Regions from separate parts of the Rossellomorea marisflavi genome, predicted to be linked through region 2. Evidence: predicted binding sites of a transcription regulator. Region 2 holds the regulator's gene; each other region holds the start of a gene.
The links. Region 2 encodes LexA, which represses DNA repair genes until DNA is damaged. Its sites were predicted from a motif close to CGAACATATGTTCG; they were not measured.

Region 1: uvrB (excinuclease ABC subunit UvrB) is a predicted target of LexA. The motif match lies at 7,299-7,312, and genes of this name have one in related genera.
Region 3: parE (DNA topoisomerase IV subunit B) is a predicted target of LexA. The motif match lies at 6,082-6,095, and genes of this name have one in related genera.

Annotation. Positions count from the first base shown of each region.
Region 1 covers NZ_CP081870.1:3,537,053-3,547,136, reverse strand. Annotated here, with positions in the region: gene K6T23_RS18550 (dicarboxylate/amino acid:cation symporter) at 1-170, opposite strand, end outside; gene K6T23_RS18545 (DUF1206 domain-containing protein) at 212-1,048, opposite strand; cyclic di-AMP (ydaO/yuaA leader) riboswitch at 1,241-1,371, shown strand; gene K6T23_RS18540 (potassium channel family protein) at 1,536-2,192, shown strand; gene K6T23_RS18535 (TrkH family potassium uptake protein) at 2,195-3,517, shown strand; gene serC (3-phosphoserine/phosphohydroxythreonine transaminase) at 3,711-4,799, shown strand; gene K6T23_RS18525 (phosphoglycerate dehydrogenase) at 4,786-5,961, shown strand; gene K6T23_RS18520 (HD domain-containing protein) at 6,105-6,743, shown strand; gene K6T23_RS18515 (CsbA family protein) at 6,811-7,041, shown strand; gene uvrB (excinuclease ABC subunit UvrB) at 7,433-9,415, shown strand; gene uvrA (excinuclease ABC subunit UvrA) at 9,423-10,084, shown strand, end outside.
Region 2 covers NZ_CP081870.1:2,024,772-2,034,855, forward strand. Annotated here, with positions in the region: gene K6T23_RS10635 (hypothetical protein) at 1-1,232, opposite strand, end outside; gene K6T23_RS10640 (SulP family inorganic anion transporter) at 1,774-3,231, opposite strand; gene K6T23_RS10645 (recombinase family protein) at 3,354-3,896, shown strand; gene lexA (transcriptional repressor LexA) at 3,949-4,569, opposite strand; gene yneA (cell division suppressor protein YneA) at 4,727-5,050, shown strand; gene K6T23_RS10660 (YneB family resolvase-like protein) at 5,062-5,712, shown strand; gene K6T23_RS10665 (DUF896 domain-containing protein) at 5,782-6,012, shown strand; gene tkt (transketolase) at 6,207-8,213, shown strand; gene K6T23_RS10675 (GNAT family N-acetyltransferase) at 8,265-8,723, shown strand; gene sirA (sporulation inhibitor of replication protein SirA) at 8,826-9,263, shown strand; gene K6T23_RS10685 (YneF family protein) at 9,349-9,570, shown strand; gene K6T23_RS10690 (hypothetical protein) at 9,824-10,084, shown strand, end outside.
Region 3 covers NZ_CP081870.1:2,221,616-2,231,699, reverse strand. Annotated here, with positions in the region: gene K6T23_RS11650 (alanine/glycine:cation symporter family protein) at 1-1,344, opposite strand, end outside; gene parC (DNA topoisomerase IV subunit A) at 1,622-4,054, opposite strand; gene parE (DNA topoisomerase IV subunit B) at 4,054-6,033, opposite strand; gene K6T23_RS11635 (CoA-binding protein) at 6,253-6,660, opposite strand; gene K6T23_RS11630 (purine/pyrimidine permease) at 6,737-8,011, opposite strand; gene plsY (glycerol-3-phosphate 1-O-acyltransferase PlsY) at 8,209-8,793, shown strand; gene K6T23_RS11620 (CapA family protein) at 8,936-10,084, shown strand, end outside.

The DNA of each region.
Region 1 (10,084 bases), 1.5 Mb from region 2:
ATAAGGGGGATGATCAGGAACGACAGGAGATGGATAAGGATGTCCCCCAGGATGGAAATGGAGGCGGCGTGCTCTCCGAAGGTCACGCCTGCTATGACCCCGAGGATCAGGGCGACGGTGATTTTCGTGATCAGGGATATGCTCTTGTATTTCGTCCATAATGTCTTCATAGTTGATACCTCTTTTCAAATAAAAAAGCCCGGTGATGGGCTTAGAATATGCTTAAATGTCGATTCTTCCCTCTGAGGATCTCGAAGACCCCGTAGAGGAACAGTCCAGCTGCCACGATGGCGAGCAGCCATTGTCCAAAAGGCTGCTGGGCAATTTCGGATAGTGCCCCGTCCAGTCCCTTGGTTTTATCGGGATCAGCCGTGATGGCGGTACGGATGAAGAAGTAGCCTACGAGAAGGAATACGATGCCTCGGGCAGTGAGGCCGATTTTTCCTGTCCTTTTGCTGAATTTCCACTCGTGCTTTGACATGCTGCCTTTCTTGAACTGCTTCGCGAATTTTTCTGTATACGCAGAGTACAGTTCGTGAAGGGCGAATCCGATGATGGCCAGCCCGACGATGCCCACGATCCACTGACCGAAAGGTTGGGATAGGAGCTTTGCAGACATGGTCTGCTCGGAACTGGAGCCGCCTTTGGCGTGAAGGGCGATGGCGATGGCATTGAAGCCGAGGATCCCGTAAGCGGCACCCGTGAAGATGTGGGTCACCCTCCGCACGATGGATTTTCCCTGGTCCCCGTGGTATTCGGGATCGGTAATGGCTTGGATGAGGCTCCAGATGACCACGCCGAGAAGTCCGATGCCGACGATCCATAATAATACCTCACCGAAAGGCTTTGATGCAATGGCTGCGAAGGCCCCGTTCGAGTCGGATGTGCTGCCGCCCACTCCGAATGCCGCCATGACGGCGAGGGCGCCGATCAGCATGTAGACGAGCCCCCTTGATATGAATCCTATGCGGGCGAACCCCCTGATCCAGGGTTTGATATCCTTTGAATTGTCCTTACCGGAAGGCAGGACCGATGTAATGTCAGCCATGGCTACTTCTTCCCTTCAGTTTGCATTTTATAAGCAATATTCCCCAAATGAAGGCTTCGAAACCATGGGCGGAGCAAGTAAATGATGGTGGTTCATCCATATCTCATTTTCCGCGAAAAAAAGACTAAAATAGTTATAGACAACGAATGGGTCTAGGAGTAATATATCTATCATCAAAGCTGGTTGCTTTTGATCATATCATCGCTTAATTCTTTACAGAAGCGGGGGACCCGAGTTCATACAGGGGTGAATCCTTTTAAGGTAGGGCTGCTTCCATGGCCCGAATCCGTCAGCTAACCTCGTAAGCGTAAATGGGAGTGAATGAACCTTGGAATCGCATTGACGATGACCACAGGCTTAGTTCCTGCGGTCTTTTTTGTGCCGTCATTTTTTGAATCAGCACGATTCATCATGGAAGATGAATGAACAAGTAGAAAACAACAAAAGATACGAAAATATCAGTAACGTTCAGTTGGAGGAGTACATCATGAAGAAGCAATTCGCCGTTATCGGCCTTGGAAAATTCGGGGGGAACCTGGTGGAGGAATTGAGCAGGCTTGATACAGAGGTACTGGCAATCGATCTGCACGAAGAGGTCGTTCAGCGCTACGCGGATGTGGCGACACACGCCGTCCAGGCCAACGCCATGGATGAGTCCGTTTTGAGGTCCCTGGGACTACGTAACTTCGATCACGTGATCGTTTCGTTCGGGGAAAGCGTGGAGGCGAGCATCCTGACGACACTGCTTCTGAAAGAGCTGGGTGTCAAGGAGGTCTGGGTGAAGGCCTCAAACGCGTATCATCAAAAAGTGCTTGAAAGGATCGGTGCCGATAAGGTCATCCATCCTGAACGGGATATGGCGAAGAAAATCGCTCACCATATGACATCGGAGAAAATCATCGATTACATCGAGCTTTCTAAGGAGCACAGCATCGTAGAGGTCAGGGCTTCATCCAAAGTCGCGAACCGCACGCTCATGGACCTGGATGTCCGGGCACGGTATGGATGCAATATCATTGCCATCCATCGCGGGGATGAAGTCATTGTCTCACCTAGCGCTGACGATACGGTTGAACTGGAAGATCTGTTGATTGTCATCGGACATAATCGCGATATCAATCGATTCGAAAAAGAAGGGGTATAACCATGAAATACAGGGTCATTCATTTAAGTCCACCGCAGCTGCTGGTGGCGGTCTTCGCCTTTTTCATCATGGTGGGAATGGCTCTGTTGAAGCTTCCCATCTCGACGACTGAGCCAATCACGTGGCTCGAAGCCCTTTTTACCACAACTTCAGCCATGACGGTGACGGGGCTTGCCGTTGTCGATACCGGCTCCGTCTACACCGTTTTCGGCCAGATTGTCGTCATGTGCCTCATACAGCTTGGGGGACTGGGCATCATGTCGTTCGCCGTCCTTATCGTCATGATGCTCGGGAAGAAAATCGGATTCAAGGAAAGGCTGTTGCTACAGCAGTCGTTGAATCAGACCTCTGTTGGAGGGGTGATCATGCTCGTGAGATACCTTTTCATCTTTTCATTGCTGGTGGAAGGGATCGGAATGACGTTCCTCGCTACTCAGTGGGTGCCCCGATACGGGTGGTCAGAAGGGTTGTTTTATAGTCTGTTCCATTCTGTTTCTGCTTTTAATAACGCCGGCTTCGGCTTGTGGCCCGACAACATGATGAGGTTTGTGGGGAACCCCGTCATCACCTTCACGCTATCATTCCTTTTCATTATCGGCGGAGTGGGGTTCACGGTGTTGGTGGACGCATGGAAATCCCGTACGTTCAAGAAGCTGTCCCTCCATTCGAAAATCATGATCTTGGGTACGCTGTTGATCAATGTTGTGGCAACGATCGTCATCTTCGTCCTGGAATATAATAACCCGGGTACCCTCGGCCCTCTTTCTCTCGGTGACAAAGGGTTGGCTTCCTACTTTCAGGCAGTTACACCGAGGACGGCAGGGTTCAATACACTTGATTACGGGGAAATGGAAAGTCCGACTCTTTTCTTTACAGTCCTTCTTATGTTTATCGGAGCAGGGAGCGCCTCTACAGGCGGGGGGATCAAGCTTACGACATTCCTGATGATCCTTCTAGCGGTCGGTGCCTTCTTGAGGGATAAAAAAGAAGTCAAGATCTTCCGGCGCTCCATTGATCAATCGGTCATCCTGAAATCCCTTGCGATCTCCACGCTTAGCGTCCTTTTGGTGGTAGGGTCCCTGTTCATCCTTACCATCTCGGAAAAAGGAGCGGATTTCCTCACGCTACTATTCGAAGTGGTATCGGCTTTCGGAACCGTGGGCTTGTCCATGAACTTCAGTCCGGAGTTGAGCACCGTCGGGAAGTGGGTCATCATCTTCGTCATGTTCGCAGGGAAGATGGGTCCGTTGACACTCGCCTACTCCCTCTCACGGCCGGGTAAAGAGAAGATCCGCTATCCAAAAGAAGATATACTGACAGGATAAGGCAGCTTTTGCTGTCTTATTTTTTATGGTTAAGTGATTATTCCAAAAACAATAAGAACCCAACGATTTTTGCGCTATCTCTTAAAATCTTACTTCGTAAGCGTTTTCTTCGTTCGTCAGGGTTGTTGACGGATACCGTGTTTCTTCTTATACTTTGGGAAAATTCTGAACGAATGTGCAGGTGGTGTTTTTGTTGAAGCAAGTGTTCAATTTTTCTGCAGGTCCAGCGGTTCTTCCCCGTCCAGTATTGGAAAAAGTACAAAAAGAATTATTGAACTACAGCGGGACTGACATGTCTGTCATGGAGTTGAGTCATCGTTCCGGTCCGTTCGAAGAAATCATCCAGGGTGCTGAAGCATTGCTGAGGGAGCTTATGGACATTCCTGAAGAGTATGAAGTTCTTTTTCTTCAAGGAGGCGCCTCTCTGCAGTTTTCCATGATCCCGATGAATCTTCTTGCGGAACATGGTGTCGCTGACTACATCGTGACGGGAAGCTGGTCGAAGAAAGCCGTCAAGGAAGCGGGAAAAATCGGAACCATCCATCGAATAGAGTCACCGGGAGACATTCCCGCTTATACGAAAGAAGATTTCTCTCCTGAGGCGGCGTACGTCCACATCACGTCCAACAATACAATAGAAGGTACGAGGTACGCCTCTTATCCCGAAACAGGCGGCATTCCCCTCGTGGCGGATATGTCATCCCATATCCTCTCGGAACCGATCGATGTGTCTTCGTTCGGTTTGATTTATGCAGGGGCTCAGAAGAACCTTGGTCCATCCGGGGTGACTGTTGCCATCGTCCGCAAGGATCTCATCGGAAAAGCACCGGAGACATGCCCGACCATGTTGAAGTACGAAACGTATGTGGAGAACGGATCCATGTTCAATACACCTCCTACATTCGCTATCTATGTGCTTAAGCTCGTGCTTGAGTGGGTGAAGGAAAACGGTGGTGTTGCAGGCATGGAGGCACTAAACCGGGAAAAAGCGGGATTGCTCTATAGTTGTATTGATGAATCCAGTCTGTTCTCCAACCCTGTTCCGGAAGCGAGCCGTTCCCTGATGAACATCCCGTTCACCACGGCCAGTGATAAAGTGAATAAACTCTTCCTGGAACAGGCGAAACGGCGCGGATTCGAGTTCCTGAAAGGTCATCGTTCCGTCGGCGGAATGCGGGCTAGCCTCTATAACGCCATGCCCCTTGAAGGAGTGAGGGCACTGGTTGATTTCATGAAAGAATTCGAAGCAGACCAAGGAGGAACATCACATGTTGACCATTAATACATTCAATGCCATCAGTCAAAGAGGTTTGTCCCTTATTGAAGAAGATTTGAATTATTATCTGAACGGAAGCGGTGATCCCGATGGCATTCTTGTGAGATCCAAGAATCTCCATGACTTCGAGTTTCCCGAATCTGTGAAAGCCATTGCCAGGGCAGGTGCCGGTGTGAATAATATCCCCATCGATGAGTGTACGGAAAAAGGGATTGTCGTGTTCAATACGCCTGGTGCCAATGCCAATGCGGTGAAAGAACTTGTCCTTGCCAATCTCATTGCTTCATCTAGGAATCTTTTTTCCGCAGTAGGATGGGCACAAACCCTCCAGGAACATGGGGATGATGTGGCAGCTGTTGTGGAAGCAAAGAAGAAGGAGTTTGTCGGAAGTGAGATCAAAGGTAAAAAATTGGGCGTTGTCGGCCTTGGTGCCATCGGTGTCCTCGTTGCCAATGATGCACTGGCCCTGGGAATGGACGTAGTTGCCTATGATCCGTTCATTTCAGTGGATGCGGCCTGGAGGCTTTCGCGCGATGTCAACCGTGCCATGCACATCGATGAAGTATGGGCGGAGTGCGATTTCGTCACCCTCCACATCCCGCTGACGGATAAGACGAATCGTTTGGTGAACGGATCGAGCTTCAACAAGATGAAAGAAGGGATGACCATCCTGAACTTCTCACGAGGTGAGCTTGTGGATGAAAGTACCCTCGGGCAGGCGCTCGAGTCCGGGACGGTGGGTAAATATGTGACCGACTTCCCGAATCCCCGGGTCCTCTCCATGAAGAATGTCGTCCCGGTTCCCCATCTTGGGGCTTCAACGGTGGAATCGGAAGAGAACTGTGCCGTCATGGCGACGAAGCAGTTGAAGACCTATCTGGAGACCGGGAATATCAAGCATGCCGTGAATCTTCCTGATGTCGAACTTCCCTATAGCGGGAAGATGAGACTCACCGTCATGCACAAAAATATCCCGAACATGGTAGGCCAGATCACCACCGCCCTTTCTGGGTTTGCTGTCAATATTGCTGACATGATCAATCGAAGCAAGGCTACATGGGCCTACACGATGATCGATCTTGACCACGTCCTGACGGAAGAAGAGCAGGCGGGCCTGAAGCAGAAGATTGAAGGCATAGAAGGGGTCGTATCGGTCAGACTGATTTAATATGGAATCAACAAATCCTTCCTTGCACCGTGTAAGGGGGATTTGTTTTATATTCAGGTGAGCGGGGAAGTCTATGGCTAAGGGCTTCTGCCATTGGCAATACATCCAAATCATCATAGTATGCCTTAGAGAGGAGAATCGAAATGGGGATCCATCACTATTTTAAAAGTCTATCAGACCTCGAGACGCTCATCCGCTGTCCGGGTCGATTCAAATATCATCAGCATAATGTGGCCAGCCACTCCTTCAAGGTGACGAAGATTGCGCAATTTCTAGGAACCGTGGAAGAACAGGAGGGGCATGAGGTCGATTGGAAGTCCCTATATGAAAAGGCACTGAATCATGACTATGCAGAGCTTTTTACCGGAGATATCAAGACGCCTGTGAAATATGCCTCGAAGGAACTGAGGGAACTGTTCAGCCAGGTTGAAGATCAGATGGTCAAAAAATTCATCACGACAGAATTCCCCCCTCAATTCCACGATGTATACAGGAACCGCTTCAAGGAAGGGAAAGACGAGACGCTTGAAGGCAGGATCTTATCCGTAGCCGACAAAGTCGATCTTCTGTATGAATCATTTGGTGAGATCCAAAAAGGAAATCCGGAGCCGCTGTTCATGGAAATCTATCAGGAAGCCCTTTCGACGATCATTAAATTCAAGGAGCTTGCGAGTGTGAAATACTTCCTTGAGTACGTCTTGCCGGACATGCTTGCAGAGAAGTTCATCCCTCACAGTGAATTGAAGGAGAGGACGGAGCGGATTCTATCATCGGGGGCCTGATGACTCTTTCCAGAACAGGGAATATCCGTTAAACTAGTTGATATTCCTTCCTTAAGGAGAGTTGACTGTGTCCAAGATCATTCTGGCAGCCTTCCTGCCCGGCCTCCTCGTCGTATTCTTTTCGAGGGTCACCTACAATCGATATATCGGACTTGCCTTGACCGTGGCGTTGATCGCCGCTTCCGTTTCCAAAGGATATACGGACTCCATCCTGCTGATCGTCATCGACGCAGCGAGTTTGACAGTGGGTTTTTGGTATAGCGGACGGATGAAGGGTAAAGGGCAAAAAAGTGAATAACCGGGCATTCCCAATAGGGAGTGCTCTTTTTTTGTTCCATGAAGTTATACACAGGTTGTATGCGGTTTCTCTAGAAGAGTGCACAAGAATTTTGACGAATTGTGGGTAAGGGGGCGTCTTTTCCACAATGGTATAGTGGTTATCAACAGACATACCCACAGGGTGTGTGTAAAAGTAGTCGAATGCTGTCGATTGACACCGTGGAGTTTGTCGAACCTGCGATTGTCCACAGGTCGTATCCTACTGAGGGATAAAAACGAACTTTTGTTCGCTTATTGATGGTTAAATTCCGATTGATTGTGGTAAAATGGGAAGAGACGAATGGACAGTGCAAGGGATGGGTATAGACAAGCATAGAACATACTGTTCCTTACCTATAGGAGGTTTCACGGTGAAAGATCAATTCGAGCTAAAGTCTAAATACAAACCTGAAGGGGACCAGCCCCTGGCAATCAAGAAGCTGGTAGAGGGCATCAGGGAAGGCAAACGCCACCAGACGCTCCTCGGGGCGACGGGAACGGGAAAGACGTTCACCGTTTCCAATGTCATCAAGGAAGTGGAGAAGCCCACTCTTATCATTGCCCACAATAAAACGCTGGCCGGACAGCTCTACAGCGAGTTCAAGGAATTCTTTCCCGACAATGCCGTAGAGTACTTTGTGAGTTACTACGATTACTACCAGCCGGAGGCATATGTCCCTCAGACCGATACGTTCATCGAGAAGGATGCGAGCATCAATGATGAGATCGATAAGCTTCGCCACTCTGCCACCTCCGCACTGTTTGAACGGAAGGATGTCATTATCATCGCAAGTGTATCCTGTATCTACGGGTTGGGTAATCCGGAAGAATACAGGGAGCTTGTCCTGTCCCTGAGAGTCGGGATGGAAATTGAACGTAATCAGCTTTTGAGAAAGCTTGTGGATATACAATATGAACGAAATGATATCGACTTTCAGCGCGGAACATTCAGGGTCCGCGGTGACGTGGTGGAAATCTTCCCGGCATCACGGGATGAACACTGCATGAGGGTCGAGTTTTTCGGTGATGAAATCGACCGGATCCGCGAAGTCGATGCCCTCACGGGTGAGATCATGGGCGACCGCGATCATGTCGCGATCTTCCCGGCTTCCCACTTCGTTACCCGTGAAGAGAAGATGAAGGTTGCGATTGAAAACATCGAGAAGGAGCTTGAAGAGCAGCTCAAAATCATGAGGGAGGAAGATAAGCTCCTCGAGGCCCAGCGCCTGGAGCAACGGACCCGCTATGATCTTGAGATGATGAGGGAGATGGGCTTCTGTTCGGGAATCGAGAACTACTCCCGTCATCTTACCCTTAGACCGCCGGGCTCTACCCCTTACACCCTTATGGATTATTTCCCTGAAGACTTCCTCATCGTCATCGATGAGTCCCACGTGACGCTTCCACAGGTGCGCGGGATGTTCAACGGGGACCAGGCGCGGAAGAAAGTGCTCGTGGATCATGGATTCCGCCTGCCGTCCGCCATGGATAACCGTCCGTTGAAGTTCGATGAGTTCGAAGGGAAGACGAATCAGCTTCTATATGTGTCGGCGACGCCGGGTCCATATGAGCTTGAGCACAGTCCGGAAATGGTCGAACAGATCATCCGTCCGACCGGTCTTCTCGACCCGATTATTGAAGTCCGGCCCATCGAAGGGCAGATCGATGATCTTATCGGGGAGATCAATGAGCGCGTGGAGAAGGACGAACGTGTCCTTGTCACCACCCTCACCAAGAAGATGTCCGAAGACCTCAGTGCTTATCTGAAGGAGATCGGCATCAAGGTCCAATATCTGCATTCCGAAATCAAGACCCTGGAGCGGATCGAGATCATTCGTGACCTCCGCCTCGGAAAATATGATGTCCTCATCGGCATCAACCTCCTCAGGGAGGGGCTGGACATACCGGAAGTGTCCTTGGTGACCATACTCGACGCTGATAAGGAAGGCTTCCTCCGTTCTGAACGATCTTTGATCCAAACCATCGGACGTGCGGCCCGTAACAGCGAAGGGAAGGTCATCATGTACGCAGATAAGATGACCGATTCCATGGAGAAGGCAATCAGCGAGACGAAGCGTCGCCGTGAAATCCAGGAAGAATACAACGAGAAGCACGGCGTTACCCCGACGACGATCCAGAAGGAGATCCGGGATGCCATCAAGGCCACTCGCGAAGTGGAGGAAACAGAGGAGATGGACGGAGGTCGCACGAATGTATCGAAACTGTCCAAACCGGAGAGACAAAAACTTATTGCCAGCCTAGAAGGGGAAATGAAAGAAGCGGCCAAAGCCCTCGATTTCGAACGGGCAGCCCAGCTTCGCGATACCATTCTCGAGCTGAAAGCGGAAGGATGAACGACTTATGGCGCAGGAAAATATTATCGTACAAGGAGCTCGCGCTCATAACCTTAAAAATATAGATATCACCATCCCGAGGGATAAACTGGTCGTACTGACCGGCCTTTCGGGTTCAGGGAAATCATCCCTTGCCTTCGACACGATCTACGCAGAAGGTCAAAGGCGTTACGTGGAGTCCCTGTCTGCCTATGCAAGGCAATTCCTCGGACAAATGGATAAGCCTGATGTGGATGCCATCGAAGGGTTGTCACCGGCAATTTCCATCGATCAGAAGACGACCAGCCGGAATCCACGTTCCACGGTAGGGACCGTAACGGAGATCTATGATTATCTCCGTCTGCTATTTGCAAGGGTCGGGAAGCCGATCTGTCCGAATCATGGAATCGAAATCACGTCTCAGACGATCGAACAGATGGTGGATCGCATCCTGGAGTATCCGGAACGCACGAAGCTTCAGGTGCTTGCTCCCGTTGTATCGGGCCGGAAGGGAACTCATGCGAAGACCCTTGAGGATATCAAGAAGCAGGGATATGTGAGGGTGCGGATCGATGGAGAGGTGGAAGACCTCGGCGAAGAAATCACCCTTGAGAAAAATAAAAAGCACACCATTGAAGTCATCATTGACCGCGTCGTGGTAAAAGAAGGCGTGGCTGCACGACTATCGGA
Region 2 (10,084 bases):
AGCTCGCTAGCTCCGACACTTGGAAGGATTGTAGCTGTATATGTTCCGTCAGCCCCGGTTATGACCGGATTTGGTGATATGATAACTTCGGCTTCAGGTGGGAAAATGGTGAATGAAATCGGTGCGCCTGAAATCGGCTGACCATCACAAGTAAGTTGGCCGGTGATTTGATCCCCCTCACATCCTACTGTCTCTGCCGGTACGTTTAACGTAAGAATTGGATTGGTGCAATTTTCACACCCAGCAATGACCGTGCCAGTAGCAGATACAGGAATACCAAAAGGGGTTGCAGTTGCCGTATACGAAACGGTTTGATTTGGGGTTCCTGGTGCAACCGTGACAACACTTGAAAATTCACCGTTTTGATTTGTCACAGAGGTCGGAGTCGTGAAGTTTAAGATAGGATTTCCGGAAAAAGTGACGGGTACATTCGGTATTGGAGTGCCGTTGCATGTTAAGCGACCTGAAAGGGTACCATTACAGCTGATTTGCATAACCTCATCCAAATCAATGGTCGGATTATCACATGGTGGGCAGATGACTCGAATGGATTGGGGAGTGGTACTGACGACTATGCCACCTACAGTTGTTGTGGCTGTTAATATAATGGTTTCATCTACTCCCCTAAATGGAAGGAGGGTGGCTGTATATTCCCCGTTAACTCCAGTGGTAGCTGGATTGGGATTGACAACGACCCTTCCCGAAGAGCTCTGAACAGTGAAGCTAATAGCTGCACTTGGTATAGATTGGCCATCACATGTCAATCTTCCACTGATTTGAGCTCCTTGACACGTAACTACTTCAGTAATGGCGTTAATCGTTAACGTAGGGTTTTGACATACTATACACCCGACCCTGGTGGTGATACTTGTCGTATCGGTTTGTCCATTTATTTCAGTGGAAGCCGTGATGATGACATTTGGAGTAATGGGAGTACCTCTCGGAATGGTAACGGTTGTGGTGAATTGACCAAAACGATTAGTAACAGGTCGTGGATTAGCAAAAATCAACCCTGGAAAAGACGATGACAACTCTACAATTTGTAAACTCAGAGGTCGCATATCACATAACACCCGTCCAGTAATGGTCCCAGTGCAGCTAATGGCTACGATTTGATCCAACTGAATCATGGGGTTTATACAATCCGCAGGAAAAATGTCAGGACAGCCTTTTGGAGCTAACCTTTGAATACATAAATTTTCAACGTTATCTTTTTTTTCTTCATTAAACAATTGCGTTTCTCCTCTCAGTAAATAAGTCAAATCTTCACCATCAACATATGAAGATAGAGAAACGTAGGTACGCCCTTTTTATATGTTCCAATGCTATAAGAAAAAAAGGGTGGAATTACGGGTGAATCCACCCACAAAACACCCACACTTTTAATAGAAGTTACTATATAATATCGAAAGATTTTTTTTGAAGCCCCATTATATCAACAATTAATCAAAGTTATTATATGGAATTCTCCCAGGAAATCTAATCCGTACTCAAGTAACCCTTGGAAGCGCGAGCAATATATCCAAATGTATTAATCTATTGAAAAATCCCCCAGAAGGATCTCATCCTTCTGGGGGATTTTTGCAGTTTAGCCAAAATGAGTTTATCGCAAACTCCAGCTGCAACAGGTTGTGAATGCTCATTAGAGTATTTGAAATTGGAACGACTACTATATAACCAATGGTTTCGATGAGAGTAAAAGGAAATTGTCCGCTAATAAAAGGATGATCATAGGGGAAACGGATGCCTGGGCATCCGTTTTGCATTGATTCATTAAGCTGTTAAAGTCGTTTTTTGGTCTATCAACAGTAAGGAGTCCTGAATCTTTTTACTTGATGAGCTAAGTCCGATCGTTTCTACTTCACACCCCTGGTCTTTGAACTTCGTCAAAACTTTGGCAAGGGCTGCCACAGCGGACTCATCCCAGATCTGTGCACCGGTAAAATCGATTTTGACATGTTGTACCTCATCAGACAATTGGAATGCACCCACAAGCGTATCCACGGATGCAAAGAACAATTGACCCTCCACTTTAAAATGACGATTCACACCCTCCACTTTTTCCGTCACCTTCAGCTTGGATATCTTGGCCACAAAGAACATGGCGCTGAGCAATACCCCTGCAATGACCCCTTTTGAGAGGTCGTGAGTGGCAACCACGATGGCGACGGTGATGAGCATCACTGCGGCATCTGCTTTAGGGGCTTTCCTGATGTAACGGAATGATGACCAGTCGAACGTACCGATAGAGACCATGATCATGATTCCGGCGAGAACCGCCATGGGGATCTTCACGACGAAATCCCCAAGTACGATGATTAGGAACATCAGGAAAGAGCCTGCAACAAAGGTGGATAATCGCCCCCGTCCACCTGATTTTACATTGATCACCGACTGACCGATCATCGCGCATCCGGCCATCCCACCGAAGAATCCATTGATAATATTGGCGATTCCCTGACCCCTTGCTTCCTGATTTTTATTGCTGTCCGTATCCGTCATGTCATCTACGATGGAAGCCGTCATAAGGGATTCGAGTAATCCTACAATCGCGAGGGCGAGTGAGTAGGGTAAAATGATACTCAATGTCTCAAGTGAGAACGGGATATCGGGAAGGAAGAACGATGGCAAGGTCTGACGTATCGTCCCGAGATCTCCCACGGTCCTCAAGTCTGCTTTTGAAATCAAGGCAATGGCAGTAAGCACCACAATAGCCACTAGGGGTGAGGGGATGGATTTTACGAATCGGGGGAGCACATACACAACCACCAATGTCACCGCCACAAATACATAGGTCATCCCATTAATGTTGAAAAAGTGAGGCACTTGAGCTGAAAAAATCAGAATGGCCAAAGCATTCACGAATCCGATCATCACAGCGCGTGGGATGAATTTCATGAGCCTTGCGATTTTACATACCCCGAACAGGAGTTGGATGACTCCTGTCAGGATAGTGGCTGCCAACAGATAGTTTAACCCATAATCTTTGACAAGAGGGACCATGACAAGGGCCATGGCACCGGTAGCAGCAGAAATCATGGCAGGTCTTCCGCCGACAAAGGAAATGATGACGGCAATACAAAAAGAAGCGTATAGCCCGACCATTGGATCGACACCGGCTATGATGGAAAAGGCAATGGCCTCAGGAATGAGCGCAAGGGCTACGACGATTCCCGAAAGGATGTCTCCCCTGACATTCGAAAACCATTGTTGTTTTATGGTATTCTTCATATTGTCACCTCTAAAAAATCATAAATTTTAATTCAATAGAAAACAGTTTATCACCGTTTTTCCCAAAAGTGAACCTTTTCGGGAAAAACAATTCCAAACAGGAGAGGGGGAAGGAGATAGGTATGATCATCGGATACTACAGACCGAGCAATGATGATCCTGAAGGACGGATTCAGGAGAAAAAACTGCTGGGAAAAAAATGTACGGTTCTATACAAGGAGGAACATTCTTCACCGAAGAGGAGAGTGAACTTGGAAGCACTGCTTGCAGAAGCAGGGCAGGGGGATACGGTCGTCGTGGCTTCTTTAATCGACTTTGCTGATTCCACCCGGCAGCTATTGGAACTGTTGAACGAGTTAGAAACGAAAGGGACACAGTTCATTTCCATATCTGAAGGGCTGTCGACCAGTCCTGGGAAGACGTACCGTTTTCAGGAGGTATTGGAGCATCTTATAAGCTTTCAAAGTGATGTGATCAGTGAAAGGACAAAAAAGGGCATAGGAGAAGCGAAAGAAAAGGGAGTCAGTACGGGGCGACCGCGAAAGCCTGATGAAAACGTAAAAAAGGCCATAGCCATGTATGAATCAAAAACCTACAGCCTGGCAGAAATAAAAGAAAAAACGGGCATCAGTAAGTCCACTTTATACCGCTATCTTGAAAGATAGAAGAAAAGGAGCTTCCGCCACATGTGACGGAAGCTCCTTTTAGCTTGTCATTTTAATGAACTTGACGGTAGACACCGACGACCTTGCCCAAAATGGATACATTGCGTAGGATGATCGGATCCATGGAGGAATTTTCAGGCTGAAGCCTCACGAAATCTCTTTCTTTGAAGAATCGTTTCACGGTCGCTTCATCTTCTTCCGTCATGGCGACTACGATCTCCCCATTGTTGGCGGTTTGCTGTTGCCTTACGATGACGAAATCCCCGTCGAGGATACCGGCTTCGATCATACTGTCACCCATGATTTCCAGCATGAAAGTATGCTCGTCAGCAGGAGCCATTCTTTCCGGGAGAGGAAAGTACTCTTCGACATTTTCAACCGCTGTGATCGGTTGACCGGCTGTGACTTTCCCGATGAGGGGAACATTCACAACATTATGGCGGGGGATCGAGTCTTCCACCAGGTCGAGGATCTCGATGGCTCTTGGCTTGGTCGGATCCCGGCGGATGAGGCCTTTGCTTTCGAGTCGGGCCAGATGGCCGTGGACAGTGGAGCTTGAGGCAAGTCCAACGGCTTCCCCGATCTCACGTACGGAAGGCGGATAGCCCTTTTCTTTTACGGAGCTTTTGATATATTCCAAGATATCCTGCTGCCGTTTGGATAGTTTTGTCATAGTCACGCACCTCAATCTATCGATCTTATGTTCCCATTATAACATGGGGATGGGAACGATACAAACATAAGTTCGAATTTTTGATTGACTCCAAACGGATGTTCGTATTATGATGGATACAACAAACAGAACAAACATTCGTATGGAGGGGAACATTATGGTAGGCAAACTTTGGGCGAATTACTCATATATACTCGTATTTTTTGGTTTGGCACTTATGGCTTCAATCTATTTCATTCTTCAAATGGGAGGCGGAGTATCTTATCATAGTATCGAGGTACAGGATGGTGATACGCTCTGGACCATCGCAGAGGAATACAGCAGCGACTCTTCCATGTCCACCGATGAATTTATCAAGTGGGTGGGAGAAAGGAATAATCTTTCCACTTATACAATTTCTGCGGGTGATTCACTAGTGCTTCCAGTCGAAAAGAAGCTCGGGATCAACGGGGATTATCAGTATGTCATGAACGAGGAATAGAGGGATTTTTAATGAATGCAATCATCTACTGTCGGGTGAGTACGAAGAAAGATACACAGGAAACATCACTCGAACGTCAGGAAGAAGAACTGTCCAAGCTTGCGCTGGAGTATGGGATGCAGGTGGCATCGGTCATAAAGGATCAGGCAAGTGGTTATGATCTTGACCGGCCAGGCGTCCTCGAGATGCTGGACATAGTAAGGGATCAGTCGATCGATGCGGTATTGATCCAGGATGAGACGAGGATTGGAAGGGGCAATGCGAAGATTGCCCTGATCCATTGCCTGTTGAAAGAAGAGGTCAAAATTATCAGTCAATCCCACAGCGGCGAGCTCCACCTGTCGGACTCCGACTCCATGGTCATCAATATCGTAAGCATGGTGGAGGAATATCAGCGCAAGCTGCATAACCTGAAGATTAAAAGGGGGATGAAAAGGGCAGTTGCGAACGGGTTCCGTCCCCAGAAGAATCTGAAGAACAAAGGGAATATCGAAGGCAGGGAACGAAAGGAAGTCCCCGTCGAAGAAATCGTCAGGCTTCGCAAAAATGAGCTGACATTTGCAGAAATTGCCGCTACTTTGCGTGGGTTTGGCTACGACGTTTCGAAGGCAACCGTTCATCGGCGCTATAAAGAACATATGGACTCCATCGATCAAGCGTAACCCTTGTCATCACCCTTTATATTTAGTAACATGTCGTTATACGTTACCGAAATTAAAGGGGTTTTATAGATGCTTTCAAAAGAAAAAATGAACCGGATCAATGAATTGTCCAAAAAATCCAAGTCTACCGGGCTTTCAGCAGATGAAGCGAAGGAACAGACCAGGTTGAGGAAAGAATATCTTGAGACGTTCCGTCAATCCATGAAAGGGACCATAGAGAATACCAGAATCTTTGATCCTGATGGGAATGAAGTGACGCCCAAGAAAATACAAGATATTCAAAACAAAAAGAAACACTGATTGTAAGTCCATACTGGATCACGCTGCCTTTTAAGCGTGGTCCTTTTTATTACGTCGAATGAATGAGGCAGTGGTGAATTCAGAATGGATATCGGTTTTAACAAAAAGAGAGACGTGGTATCATTCAAGATAGTTGTATAAACAGCCAAAGAAGATTAATATTAAGTAGAGATTGAAAAGGAAGGATGTCTGACATGTTTGATAAAACAGATCAATTAGCAATTAACACAATCCGAACGTTATCGATCGACGCGATCGAAAAGGCAAACTCCGGTCATCCGGGAATGCCGATGGGTGCAGCCCCTATGGCGTATGCCTTATGGACACGTTTCATGAACCATAACCCCAAAAATCCTCATTGGTTTAACCGTGACCGTTTTGTTCTCTCTGCAGGGCATGGGTCAATGCTTTTATACAGCTTGCTTCACCTTTCAGGCTACGATGTTTCCATGGACGACTTGAAGAATTTCCGTCAGTGGGGAAGTAAAACACCTGGACACCCTGAGTATAAACATACAGCAGGTGTAGAAGCTACAACAGGCCCGCTTGGACAAGGAATCGCGATGGCGGTTGGTATGGCTATGGCTGAGAGACATATGGCAGCTACTTATAACAAAGAGGGCCACGACATCATCGATCACTTTACATACTCCATCTGTGGAGACGGAGATTTGATGGAGGGCGTTTCAGCTGAAGCAGCATCACTTGCTGCTCACTTGAAATTGGGCCGATTGGTCGTTCTTTATGATTCAAATGATATTTCCCTTGATGGGGAACTTGACAAATCATTCTCTGAAAGCGTCAAAGGACGTTTCGAATCTTACGGCTGGCAATATGTCCGCGTGGAAGATGGAAATGATCTTGAGGAAATCTCTAAAGCCATTGAAGAAGCACAGGGTGATACAAACCGCCCTACCATGATCGAAGTTAAAACGGTCATCGGCTACGGTGCACCTAATAAATCAGGTAAGTCTGCTGTTCATGGTGCTCCACTAGGGGAAGACGAGATGAAACTCACCAAGGATTACTATAAATGGACGTTCGATCAAGACTTCCATGTTCCAGATGAAGTCTACGCCCGTTTTGAAGAGAAAATCCAACAGGCTGGAAGTGAGAAAGAGGAAGCATGGGCGAAGAAATTCGTAGCATATCAAGATGCTCTTCCAGAACTTTCAGCGCAGCTTGAAACAGCCATCAGAGGCGAATTGGCGGAAGGATGGGATAAAGAAATCCCTGTCTACGAAGAAGGCAGTTCATTGGCAAGTCGTGCTTCTTCAGGAGACGTACTGAATGCCATCGCTAAAAACCTGCCGACGTTCATCGGTGGATCTGCTGACCTTGCAGGTTCAAACAAAACGAACATCAAGGGTGAAGCAGACTTCTCTGCAGAATCGTATGATGGGCGAAACATCTGGTTCGGTGTCCGTGAATTTGCCATGGGTGCGGCTATGAACGGTATGGCCCTTCACGGCGGCCTGCAGGTGTTTGGCGGAACATTCTTTGTGTTCAGTGATTATCTGCGTCCTGCCATCCGTTTGGCGGCTCTGATGGGACTACCGGTCACATACGTATTCACTCATGACAGTATCGCAGTTGGAGAAGATGGACCTACGCATGAGCCTGTAGAACAGCTTGCTTCACTTCGTGCACTTCCGAATCTATCTGTCATCAGACCGGCAGATGGCAACGAAGTAGCGGCTGCGTGGAGGCTTGCTGTTGAGTCCAAAGATCAGCCGACCATGCTTGTCCTTTCACGTCAGAATCTGCCGACCATGAAGTCTTCTGCTGATAAAGCGTATAACGGTGTAAGTAAGGGTGCGTATGTAGCATCTCCGGCTGGTAAGGAACAGCCTGATGCGATTTTGATTGCTACCGGTTCGGAAGTGGGTCTTGCCATGGACGCTCAAAAAGCACTTGAAAAAGACGGGATCAATGCATCGGTTGTCAGCATGCCTTCATGGGACCGTTTCGAAAAACAATCTGCGGAATACAAGGAATCCATCCTTCCGAAGAGCGTGAAGAAACGTCTTGCCATCGAAATGGGCTCTCCACTCGGATGGGACCGTTACGTCGGTGATGAAGGTGACATCCTCGCTATTGACGGATTCGGTGCCTCAGCGCCTGGAGAAAAAGTGATGGAAGAGTACGGATTTACAACAAATAATGTTGTGTCCCGTATTAAAGCCTTACTTCAAAAGTAAAACATCCTGAGCCGGCTCATCCATTGAGCCGGCTTTTTTTAGGTGGTGTACATGATGGAGATCAAATGTGAACATCAAAAAGAGCGGAGTGCCTTCGTCCCCCTGTTGATGCTTGCCGATGAATCAGAAGCTGCAGTAAGAAGTTATCTTGAAGATGGGGAAGTATACAGCTTCTCATGCGATGGAGAAAACGTCGGGATCATGCTCTTAGTGGAATTGGATTCAACCATGATCGAGATAAAAAACATGGCAGTCGTAGCCTCATTCCGTGGAAAGGGGATCGGCCGGCAGATGATCGAGTCGATAGAAAAGAAGGTCAGGAATTCAGGATATCGTACCATCCTTGTAGGGACATCCAATTCGTCCATCGGCAATCTGATGTTCTATCAAAAATGCGGTTTCCGATTCGAAGCCATCAAAAAGGACTTCTTCCTCGACTATCCGCAGCCATTCTATGAAAATGGAATAAGAGGGTTGGACATGGTGATGCTGAAAAAAGAATTGGTATGAAACGGCGATTCGACAAAACTAGTCCATCTTCTCAACAAATTCTGACAACTCCCCTTTCTATGTTTGGGTATACTGAATAGTATAATGGGAGGGGGAGTAACTGTGCGACGCTATCAGGTCTATTGGATTGCAGAGGAGTTTGCCCAGCATTTTTACGGTAGGGAACGGATGTTTCACCAGCTTTTCAACGAAATGGAGAGTTCCACCGGGGAACTGCACACCATCATTTCAAAACAAGTGGAGTATATTACAAGACCGATTCCATACCTCCCGACGAGACGCTTTATACAAAATGAATTACTATCGGTACAAGGTTCCGGTTGGGACGATGATAGAGCCATGATCCTACAGGAGTCATCCGGGGTCTCTCTCGAATTAAAAGAGAGAGCGTTGACGATTCATGCATGGGGTCTGGATGAATCAGAGTATATTTTCTTTGAAATCCTAAGAAGACATATGGGATACTTATTGGCTGTAGACATCCAAAATGAACGTTTTGGATGGTTAAAGCCAATAAAACAAAGAAAATTTATATATTAATTAAGAAATTATGACAGAAATATTGTATAATCTTCTTTGGTTTAGTACACTTTTATAAGGACAACATGAAGGAGGAAGTAATCGTATGTCAACGACCGCTATAGCTATTCTGGTCGGCGTGATCGCACTGCTTGCCGGAGTTGCGCTAGGGTTCTTCATCGCTCGTAAGTACATGATGAGCTATCTTAAGAAAAACCCGCCGATTAACGAACAAATGCTACGCATGATGATGATGCAAATGGGACAGAAACCATCTCAGAAAAAAATCAATCAAATGATGAATGCTATGAACAAAAACATGAAATAATCATCGCTGATATACCAAGGGTTGACTGCACTTCATTTGATGATTTTTATATAGATTGAAGATAATCTTTACAGAAAGGTTAAACCTTCTTCTATTTATTGCATTTGATATGGTTAATCTTTCGTATAATCCAAAAACAACCACTTTTCCTGTGAAAAATTAAGCAGGGGGAGTGGTTTTTTTGTTGCTTTTAGAAGATGTGATTAATAAGTATCTCTATCACTGCCAAGCAAAGGGATATTGAAAGAAGACAATGAAAAATAAGCGTTTTGAATTGAAACAAGCTCAGTGTTACCTTCAAGACAAAAGAGGGATATTGAGCCTTGATAGTGTAACCGTGCATGATTTAAGGGCTTATGTAAGGTTCAAGGTTCAAATTGGTTTAAAACTGCAAAGTACTGTGACTCTGTTCAAGGTAATAAGGGCGTTTTTTTCTTGGTGTGAGAAAGAGGAATATATTAGAGTAAACCCATCTATTAAAGTTGAGTTACCTAAAGTACCGAAAAGGATAGTT
Region 3 (10,084 bases), 200 kb from region 2:
CGGATCTTTCCCTTCTTTCTTTTGCTGTCGGTAATCCCTCAGAGCCGCTATGGCAATCTTACCGAGCAGCGTAATGGCAATGAGGTTGATGATGGCCATCACACCCATGAAGAGATCAGCCAGGTCCCAAACAACCTGCAGGTCGACCATGGCACCGAAGATGACCATGCCGAGGACCGCTAATCGGTAAATGAAGAGTGTGACGGGACTGTACTTGATGAACTCGATGTTCGTCTCACCATAGTAGTAGTTTCCGATGATGGAACTAAAGGCGAACAGGAAGATGGCGATGGCAACGAACGTATTGGCCCATGCCCCGACATGCGTGGTAAGGGCTGCCTGTGTCAGCTGAATGCCATCCGTCCCACCCATGTACTCATTGGAAAGGATGATGATGAATGCTGTCGACGTACAGATGATCAAGGTGTCTGTGAATACCCCTAACGTCTGGATGAGTCCCTGTTTTGCTGGATGGGTGACCCCTGCGCTTGCCGCTGCATTCGGGGCACTCCCCATACCGGCTTCATTCGAGAAAAGCCCCCGTTTGATCCCCAGCATGATGGCTGCTCCGACCGAGCCGCTTGCGACTTCCCTGATACCGAATGCATTTTCGAAAATAAGGGCGATCATCCCCGGGATTTCCGTCACATTAAGGATCAAGATGTACAATGCGAGTAAAATATACAAGATGGCCATGACAGGTACAACAATCTGTGTCACACTGGCAATCCTCTTGACTCCACCGAAGATGATCACAGCCGTGAGTACAGCGAGGATGATCCCTATCGTCAAGCGATCGAACGAATAGGCCTCATTCATCGCCAGTGAGATCGTATTGGATTGAACCGAGTTGAAAACAAGTCCGAAACAGAATGTAATGATGATGGCAAATAGGATCCCCATCCACCTTGCATTGAGTCCCTTCTCCAAATAATAGGCAGGACCTCCGCGGAATCCGTCCTTCCCGTCTTTTACCTTGTAAATTTGAGCGAGTGTACTTTCAATGAAGCTGGTCGCTCCCCCCAAAAGGGCGATAAGCCACATCCAGAACACGGCCCCGGGTCCTCCTCCTGCAATGGCCGTGGCGACCCCTGCAAGGTTCCCTGTACCCACCCTGGATGCTGTACTGATCGTGAATGCCTGGAAAGAAGAGATGCCCCGCTTCCCTTCGGCTGAAACGGTGTTCTTGTCCGTCAACAGCCTTCCCATTTCTTTGATATATCGGAATTGTACGAATTTAGTCCGTATGGAAAAATAAATTCCTAGTCCGATCAAACCTGCAATAAGTATGTACGTCCAGATGATGTCACTCGTACCGGACATGATTTTGTTGAATAATTCCATCTAATTCCTCCCACATGTGATCTCAAAGTTGTTTTACCCTCATTCTTTTTGTCTAATCCCTTTCTACACAATTCTTCCATAAAACCAGAAAAAACCTAAAAGCGGGTGGGATGCCCTAGGTTTTTTTATAATTTACCTTATCCAACTTTATTAGTCCATGGTAATTCAGTCCAGAATGTGTACAATATCTGTGACTTATGTACTCTATCGTTATAAAAAATCCACCTGGAAGATGGTCAAGCCCTCTTTCAGGTGAATCTGGTTTAATGAAATTTTATTATTCTTGATCAGGTGCTGGCACTGACCAAAGCTTGGTAACCGCTCCACTGTCTCCTTCATCAATGACAAATGAGCCATTTGAGTATCGGTCATTGAACCGGATGGATGATACCTGTACCGTTTCAAGCTTGCCTTTACTGGTGAGTAGAGTAACGGTTTGCTTGTCGGAGACGATTTCAGCGCCTGATACGCGGTGGGGATTCGATTTGAGTTCCCTGAGCATGATGACGCCGCGCTTGGCCCTGCCTGTTTTTTCGAACTCTGAGAGTTTCATCTTCTTGATGGCCCCGCGATGAGTCGCGAGTACGACCGCTTGTTTCTCCGGAGTCGTGATGATCTTGCCTGATACGACGAAATCGTCTTCTTTCAGGTTGATTCCCTTCACGCCCGCTGCACGCGGTCCGACCGTGTTGACTTCTTCTTCTGCAAACCAGAGTCCATAGCTGCTGTTGGTGGCAAGGAAGAGATCATGAGTCCCATCCGTTACATGCACATCCACGAGTTCATCGTCCCCTTTTAGATTGATGGCGACAAGTGGACGGGAGTAGCGCTGTGCCTTATACTGCAACATCTCCGTTTTCTTTACCATTCCGTTCTTCGTGATGAACATGAGATACAGGGACGGATCGAATTCTTTAACCGGTACCGCTTTTAGGACCTGTTCATCCTTATCGATCGGTACGATATTGCCGATATGCTGTCCGAGATCCTTCCAGCGGATATCCGGGAGTTCATGAACAGGGCAGTAAACGTAATTCCCTTTATTCGTGAATACAAGTAGCACATCCGTCGTATTCATCTCATATTGCCCAAGGAGCCTGTCGGTTTCCTTCATGGCAAGGTCCTGTCCGTTGGATGCCGAGTAGGAGCGGAGACTTGTACGCTTGATGTACCCGTCGCTCGTGACGGTCACCATGACATCTTCGCTTGCAATCAATACCTCGAGATTGATTTTCAACTCCTCAATCTGATCTTCGATGATCGTACGGCGGCCATCGGCAAACGTCTTTTTGATTCCTTTCAGCTCTTTCTTGATGACATTTGCGAGTTTGGATTCACTGGCAAGAATCGCGCTCAGTTCTGTGATCAGCTTATCAAGCTCCTCAGCTTCTTTTTGAAGAGCCGTTATATCCGTGTTGGTGAGGCGGTATAGCTGGAGGCTTACGATGGCTTCTGATTGGGCCTCTGTAAAGTCGAATTCACTGATCAGATTGTTTTTAGCGTCCCGTTTATCTTTGGATGCCCGGATGGTTGCAATCACTTGATCCAAGATCGACAGTGCCTTCATCAATCCTTCTACGATATGCTGGCGGTCCTTTGCCTTATTCAAGTCATACTTTGTCCGGTTCGTCACCACTTCTTTCTGGTGAGCGATATAGGAATCAAGAAGCTGTCGGAGTCCCATCAGTTTAGGGCGTCGATTCGAGATCGCCACCATATTGAAATTATAAGTGATCTGCAGATCGCTGTTTTTGTATAAATAATTCAGTACACCCGTCGCGTCCGCATCTTTTTTCAGTTCAACCACCACGCGCAGCCCTTGACGGTCCGTTTCGTCCCGCACTTCAGCAATACCTTCCACTTTACGGTCGACCCTGAACTCGTCCATTTTCTTGACGAGGTTGGCTTTATTGATTTCGTATGGAATTTCCGTAATGACGATCTGCTGTTTGCTCCCGCGGATGCTTTCAATCTCCGCTTTTCCGCGAACGACAATTTTCCCTTTCCCTGTTTCATAGGCTTTCCTGATCCCGTCGATGCCTTGGATGATTCCTCCGGTTGGGAAATCTGGCCCTTTCATGACGGTCATCAATTCTTCCACCGTACTGTCAGGGCGATCCATCCTCATGATGGCCGCATCAATCACTTCTCCGAGATGATGAGGAGGGATATCCGTCGCATACCCGGCCGAGATTCCTGTTGAACCATTCACCAAAAGATTCGGGAATCGTGAAGGAAGGACGGTGGGCTCTTCGGACGTGTCATCGAAGTTCGGAATGAAATCGACGGTCTTTTTGTCGATGTCCCTTAAAAGTTCCATGGAAATGGCGGAAAGCCTCGCTTCTGTGTAACGCATGGCAGCGGGAGGATCGCCATCGATGCTCCCGTTATTCCCGTGCATTTCAACAAGATACTTCCGGACCTTCCATTCCTGGCTCATCCTCACCATGGCATCATAGACTGATGTATCTCCGTGGGGATGGTAGTTACCGATGACATTACCGACCGTTTTGGCCGATTTTCTGAACCCTTTTTCCTGTGTGTTACCATCCACATACATCGCATAAAGGATCCTGCGCTGTACCGGTTTCAAACCGTCCCGTGCATCGGGAAGGGCACGTTCCTGAATGATGTATTTACTGTAACGACCGAAGCGGTCTCCGATGACCTCTTCAAGAGGCAGATCTTGATAGCGTTCCACTGATGTCATTATTGCCCCTCCTCTGCGACCATGATGTTCTCATTTTCAAGGATGCTTCCTTCTTCTTCAAGACCGAAGGCGACATTGCTTTCGATCCACTTCCTACGTGGCTCGACCTTATCACCCATCAGAGTGGTGACACGGCGTTCCGCTCTGGCTGCATCATCGATCTTCACGCGGATGAGAGCCCTGGTTTCGGGATCCATCGTCGTTTCCCACAGCTGATCGGCATTCATCTCACCCAGTCCTTTATAGCGCTGGATCATATACCCTTTTCCTATTTTGGCGACTGCACCCTTCAGCTCTTCATCTGTCCATGCATATTCGATCTTTTCCTTCTTTCCGACGCCTTTGCTCACTTTATAGAGAGGTGGAAGGGCTATATACACCTTTCCTGCTTCTACAAGAGGCTTCATATAGCGATAGAAGAACGTCAATAAGAGAACCTGTATATGGGCACCGTCTGTATCGGCGTCAGTCATGATCACGATCTTATCGTAGTTGATATCATCGACATTGAACTCAGGCCCCACTCCTCCACCGATTGCATGAATGATCGTGTTGATCTCTTCGTTCTTGAAAATATCCGCAAGCTTGGCTTTTTCCGTGTTGATTACTTTTCCTCTTAGGGGAAGGATCGCCTGGAATTTCCGGTCCCGACCTTGTTTCGCTGATCCCCCTGCGGAATCACCCTCCACAAGATAAAGTTCATTCCGCTCGGGATTCCTGGATTGCGCGGGTGTCAATTTGCCGGATAGTACGGTTTCGGACCGCTTACGCTTTTTGCCATTCCTTGCTTCTTCTCTTGCCTTACGGGCTGCTTCACGCGCCTGTGCCGCTTTGATGGCTTTCTTGATCAGCAATGAGCTGGTGTCGGGATTTTCTTCAAGGAAATAGAGCAGGTGCTCGGAAACAACAGCATCCACTGCGGAGCGTGCTTCACTTGTCCCTAACTTCCCTTTTGTCTGGCCTTCGAACTGAAGGAGTTCTTCCGGTATGCGTACCGAAACGATACTTGACAGTCCTTCCCTGATATCGGATCCTTCAAGATTTTTATCACGCTCTTTCAGGATGCCTGCTTTGCGTGCGTATTCATTGAACACCCTCGTCATGGCCGTTTTGGCCCCCGCTTCATGTGTTCCGCCGTCCTTGGTGCGGACATTGTTGACAAATGAAAGGATGTTTTCTGAGAATCCATCGTTGAATTGGAAGGCAAATTCAACTTCGATGGTGTGATTCTCTCCCTCGAAGAATGCGACTTTATGGAGGTTGTCCTTCTCTTCATTCAAGTACTCCACGAACGCCTGTATCCCACTTTCGTATAGGAATACATCTCTTTGATCATGTCTCTCATCAATAATCTCGATTTTAAACCCTTTAAGCAGGAAAGCTGATTCCCTAAGACGCTCACAAAGGGTGTCGTAATTATAGGTGGTTGTGCTGAAGATGGTCGGATCGGGCTTGAAGTGGATCTTAGTACCCGTCTTTTTTGTCGTACCGATCTTCTCGAGCGTTGTCTCAGGCTTCCCACCGTTGATGAACGTTTGTTGATATTTCGTTCCATCTCTTTCAATCGTGACGGTCAGCCACTCTGAAAGGGCATTGACGACGGATGCACCGACGCCATGGAGTCCCCCGCTTGTTTTGTATCCGCCCTGTCCGAATTTCCCTCCGGCATGGAGGACAGTCAGGATGACTTCCGGAGTCGGTTTTCCGGAACGGTGCATTCCCGTAGGCATCCCGCGACCTTTATCCTGCACGGAGATGCTATTATCTTTATGTATGGTGACAATGATTTCGTTACCGAAACCGGCTAACGCCTCATCCACCGAATTATCAACGATTTCATAAACCAGATGATGAAGTCCCCTTGTATCGGTGGACCCGATGTACATCCCCGGCCGTTTTCTTACGGCTTCGAGGCCTTCCAATACTTGAATGGCATCATCATTGTAATCCATGGTCTTTTTCTGACTGGCCACGAACATTCCCCTTTCAACACTTTCACTTACTTGTCTATGTACTACTATACCATAAGAACGCATGTTCGTTCACCCGCAAAATGGTGAACCACTATGCTTTATTTTAGCGTTATATTTGAAATTCGCAAATGAAAATCCCTGAATTTACATAATCCCGGATAACATTTTTCTGCAGAAATGTCACAGAAAAAACAAGCGGCATCATTCGCCGCTTGCCTGTGAATCCTATCTGGTTAAGGCATGTTCCACTTTGATACAACGATCCATGATGACCGTATACCCTTTTTCTTTGAGGAAGGAATAGGCCTCCTCATTCACAACACCGAGCTGGGACCAGAATACTGGCGAATCGATCTCATCAAATTCGCGGGCAATTTCTGGTAGGAATTCAGAACGTCTGAAGACATTGACGATATCGACAGGACCCTCGATGTCTTTTAAACTGCTGACAGCCTGCACCCCGAGAGCGGACTCGATCGTTGGATTAACAGGGATGATTTCATAACCGCTTGCCTGCATCGCCTGGGAGACGGTATAGGAGGTCCGAGCGGGATTATCACTCAGTCCGATGACTGCTATCCGCTTCGACCGTTTCAAGATGCGACCGATCTCTTCTCTACTTGGATTCTCCATGGTTGATAACCTCCTTTAGACATCACTATTCCCTTAATTCTCCACCCTAATCTCCGATTCCTTTTTGATTCAACAATTAGCTGCTTTTTTTCATCAGGATCTGTTCGGTTATGATTGCTACGATCGTGCCAAGAATAAGACCGTTATTCAGGATCGACGCAGCGATGACTGGAAGGCCTTCAAAGGCACTGGCCGGTACCCCCATGGCGCCTACACCGATGATCAGCGCGATTCCTGCTGTAAAGTGGACACGCTCCACCTCTTTTACCTTTCTATATTCGTCCAGGGCTAGTCCGACCATCTTGATGAAGATGACGGTGGTGACGGCGTATCCGACGGGTGCCGGGAGGCTGGCAAATACATTCATCACTTTCGGTACGAAGCTTGCGACGACGATGATGATGCTTCCGAGAATGAACGGTAGCGTAGAGAAAAGTCTGGTAGAAGCAACAAATCCTGCAGCTCCTGAAATCGGGACGGAGCCGATTGCGGAGAAACCTCCACCAAGAAGCTGATTGATACCCGCAGCAATACCACTTTGCGTGTAGCGGACCGGGACCTCCTTCCCGCTTTTTTTCATCACTTCTTCCATGACCCGGATCGAAGCGATCATGTTCGTCGTCAACAGGAAGGTGATAAAGATGGCCGTCACAATGATACCCGAATCAAAGACGGGTTTTCCGAAAGCAAACACCTCCGGAAGGGAAAACCAGCTGCTAGAAACCGACGTGGTCTTGGTCAGTCCTAAAAGCCCAAAGATGATCCAACCGCCAATCAAGGCGAAGATGATCGAATATCGCCGGAGCCATTGAACCTTATGCCCCTGCAGGAAGAGAGCGATGAGGATCGTAAGGGCGCTGCCGAGAAGCACGAGCCAGTTGAACGGCTGCCCCTCATGTTGGATGCCGAACATCCCCTTGATGAACGAACCGCTCAGCTGAAGGATCAGAAGCATGAGGTAAATAAATGTGATTGTAGGGGTGAATAGAGTGGTCAATTTTTTCAATAAACCTGTTAAGGACAGGATAATAAAGATGATTCCGCTTACAATCATCCCCCCTTGAAGTACGCCCAACACTTGACTGTGTGAATCGTACAACGTACCGGCAAATCCCGCATAAATGGTGAACACACCCCACCATAAACCGGCTGGTCCTTCATTGATCGGGAGTTTATGCCCGATGAGCGCCTGAATCAGACTTGCGGCACCTAATACGAAAATGGTTCTCTGGATGAATCCAGCCGTCTCGACCGGAGACAGTTGGAATAGGTCGGCAATCGCAATGGGAGCGGCAATGGATCCTGCGATCATGAATGCCATCCACTGGAGTGCGGCTAAAACGAGTTGCATGTTGACACCTTCATTTCTATTTTCTAGTCTAACGATTCATTTTAACATATCTATGACACTGTGAATCATATGTTATAGAAAGGCACTCACTATCTACTTTTAAGAACAGGTACTAATTTTTGCAGTATTTTTCCACAACAAATAGGTAAAACATGTTACTATAAGAGTGGATTAGTTATATCAAAGGAGAAATGAATATGATCTTAGCCCTTATACTCGTGCTATCCTACCTACTGGGCTCCATCCCTTCAGGACTATGGATTGGAAAATCCTTTTACGGAATAGATATACGCGAACACGGAAGCGGAAATCTTGGCGGAACCAATACCTTCAGGGTGCTGGGTAAGAAAGCCGGGATGACTGTGACCGCCATGGATATCCTTAAAGGAACGGCTGCAACGCTCATCCCTTTGCTTTTTGCCAGTACACATGACTATCAGCTCTTGGCGGGAGTCGTAGCCGTCGTGGGTCATATGTTCCCCATTTTTGCAGGGTTCAGAGGTGGAAAAGCAGTAGCCACATCTGCAGGCGTCCTCCTTGGCTATGCCCCGCTGGTGTTTGTCATCCTTTTGGTTGTTTTCTTCATCAGTCTTTACTTGAGCAAATATGTGTCACTTTCCTCGATGATGGCAGGGGTGTTCGCCTTCATCTATACGTTGATCATCTGGGATGTTCCCCTTATCATCGTGGTAGGCGTGCTCACAGCTTTTGTGATCTACAGACATCGAAGCAATATAGCCCGTATCAAAAATAAGACTGAACCGAAAGTCACATGGATTTGATGCATCAAGAAAAAGCCCATATCAGGGCTTTTTCTTTTGTTTTCGACGACTCAACCATGCTGAATCATGCATGAATTTAAAAAATTTCGCCTATTCGCTTCATTTTTGTGTAAAATAGGGTGGAGTCAACTAGTTAAAAAGGATGATGAATGTGAATAAAAAAATGATCGGACTCGCGATTGCCTTTCTATTACTGATTGCAGTCGGTGGTCTTTTGAGCATGCAGTTTAATGATGCAAGCACGAAATCAGATGCAATTACTTCTGAAAAGCACGTAGTCAAACAGCTTCAAGTGAAGGATAAGTCCATCGAAACAAGCGCCACCATTGCTGGGATCGGGGACATCCTTCTGCATGACCGTGTGTATGAAGATGCGGAAAAGGATGGTTCATACGACTTTGCGCCCATGTTTGCCGGTGTTAAAGACATTCTCAAAACCCCTGATTTCCTTATTGCCAATCAGGAGTCGGCGCCTGGTGGCACCGAGATCGGATTGTCCACTTATCCGTCCTTCAACAGCCCCCATGAAATCGTCGATACCCTCCAGGACGTTGGTGTGGACGTCGTGACAACGGCAAACAATCACTCCATCGACCGTGGTGAGAAAGGTCTCTTGAGTGCCATCGATTATTATGAGAAGGTGTCCATGCCATATGTGGGAACGTTTAAAAATCCGGAAGATCAGGCAAAAATCCGTACGTTCAATGTCAATGGCATCAAATTCGCTCTCTTATCGTATACATACGGAACAAACGGCATCCCTGTGCCTTCCGGAAAAGAGTACCTCGTCAATCTGATCGATGAAAACAACATGATCAATGAAGTCAAAAGGGCAAGGGAACTTGACGTGGATATGGTCGTAATGAGCCTTCACTGGGGAAATGAATATGAACGTTTTCCAAATGAAGAACAGAAGCGGCTGGGGAAACTCATGACAGATAACGGTGTCGATATTATCTTGGGTCACCATCCTCATGTACTGCAGCCCATCGAGAAAGTGAAGACAGAAGATGGACGTGAAGCGGTCATCGTATACTCATTGGGGAATTTCCTTTCAGGTCAAAAGGATGATTACAAGGATATAGGCGGCATGGCTGTTATAACGGTGAATAAAACGATTCAAAATGGTCGTGTGTCCCTCTCTTATCCATCAGTGGACTTCGAACCGACGTATGTGTCCGAACAGGGGTATTCAAACTACCGTCTACACCCCCTTTCAGAGGCGCATAAAAAAGGCTTGATCTCGAACTCTGCAAAAGAAATCAACACGCATATGTTTGATGGAATTGCC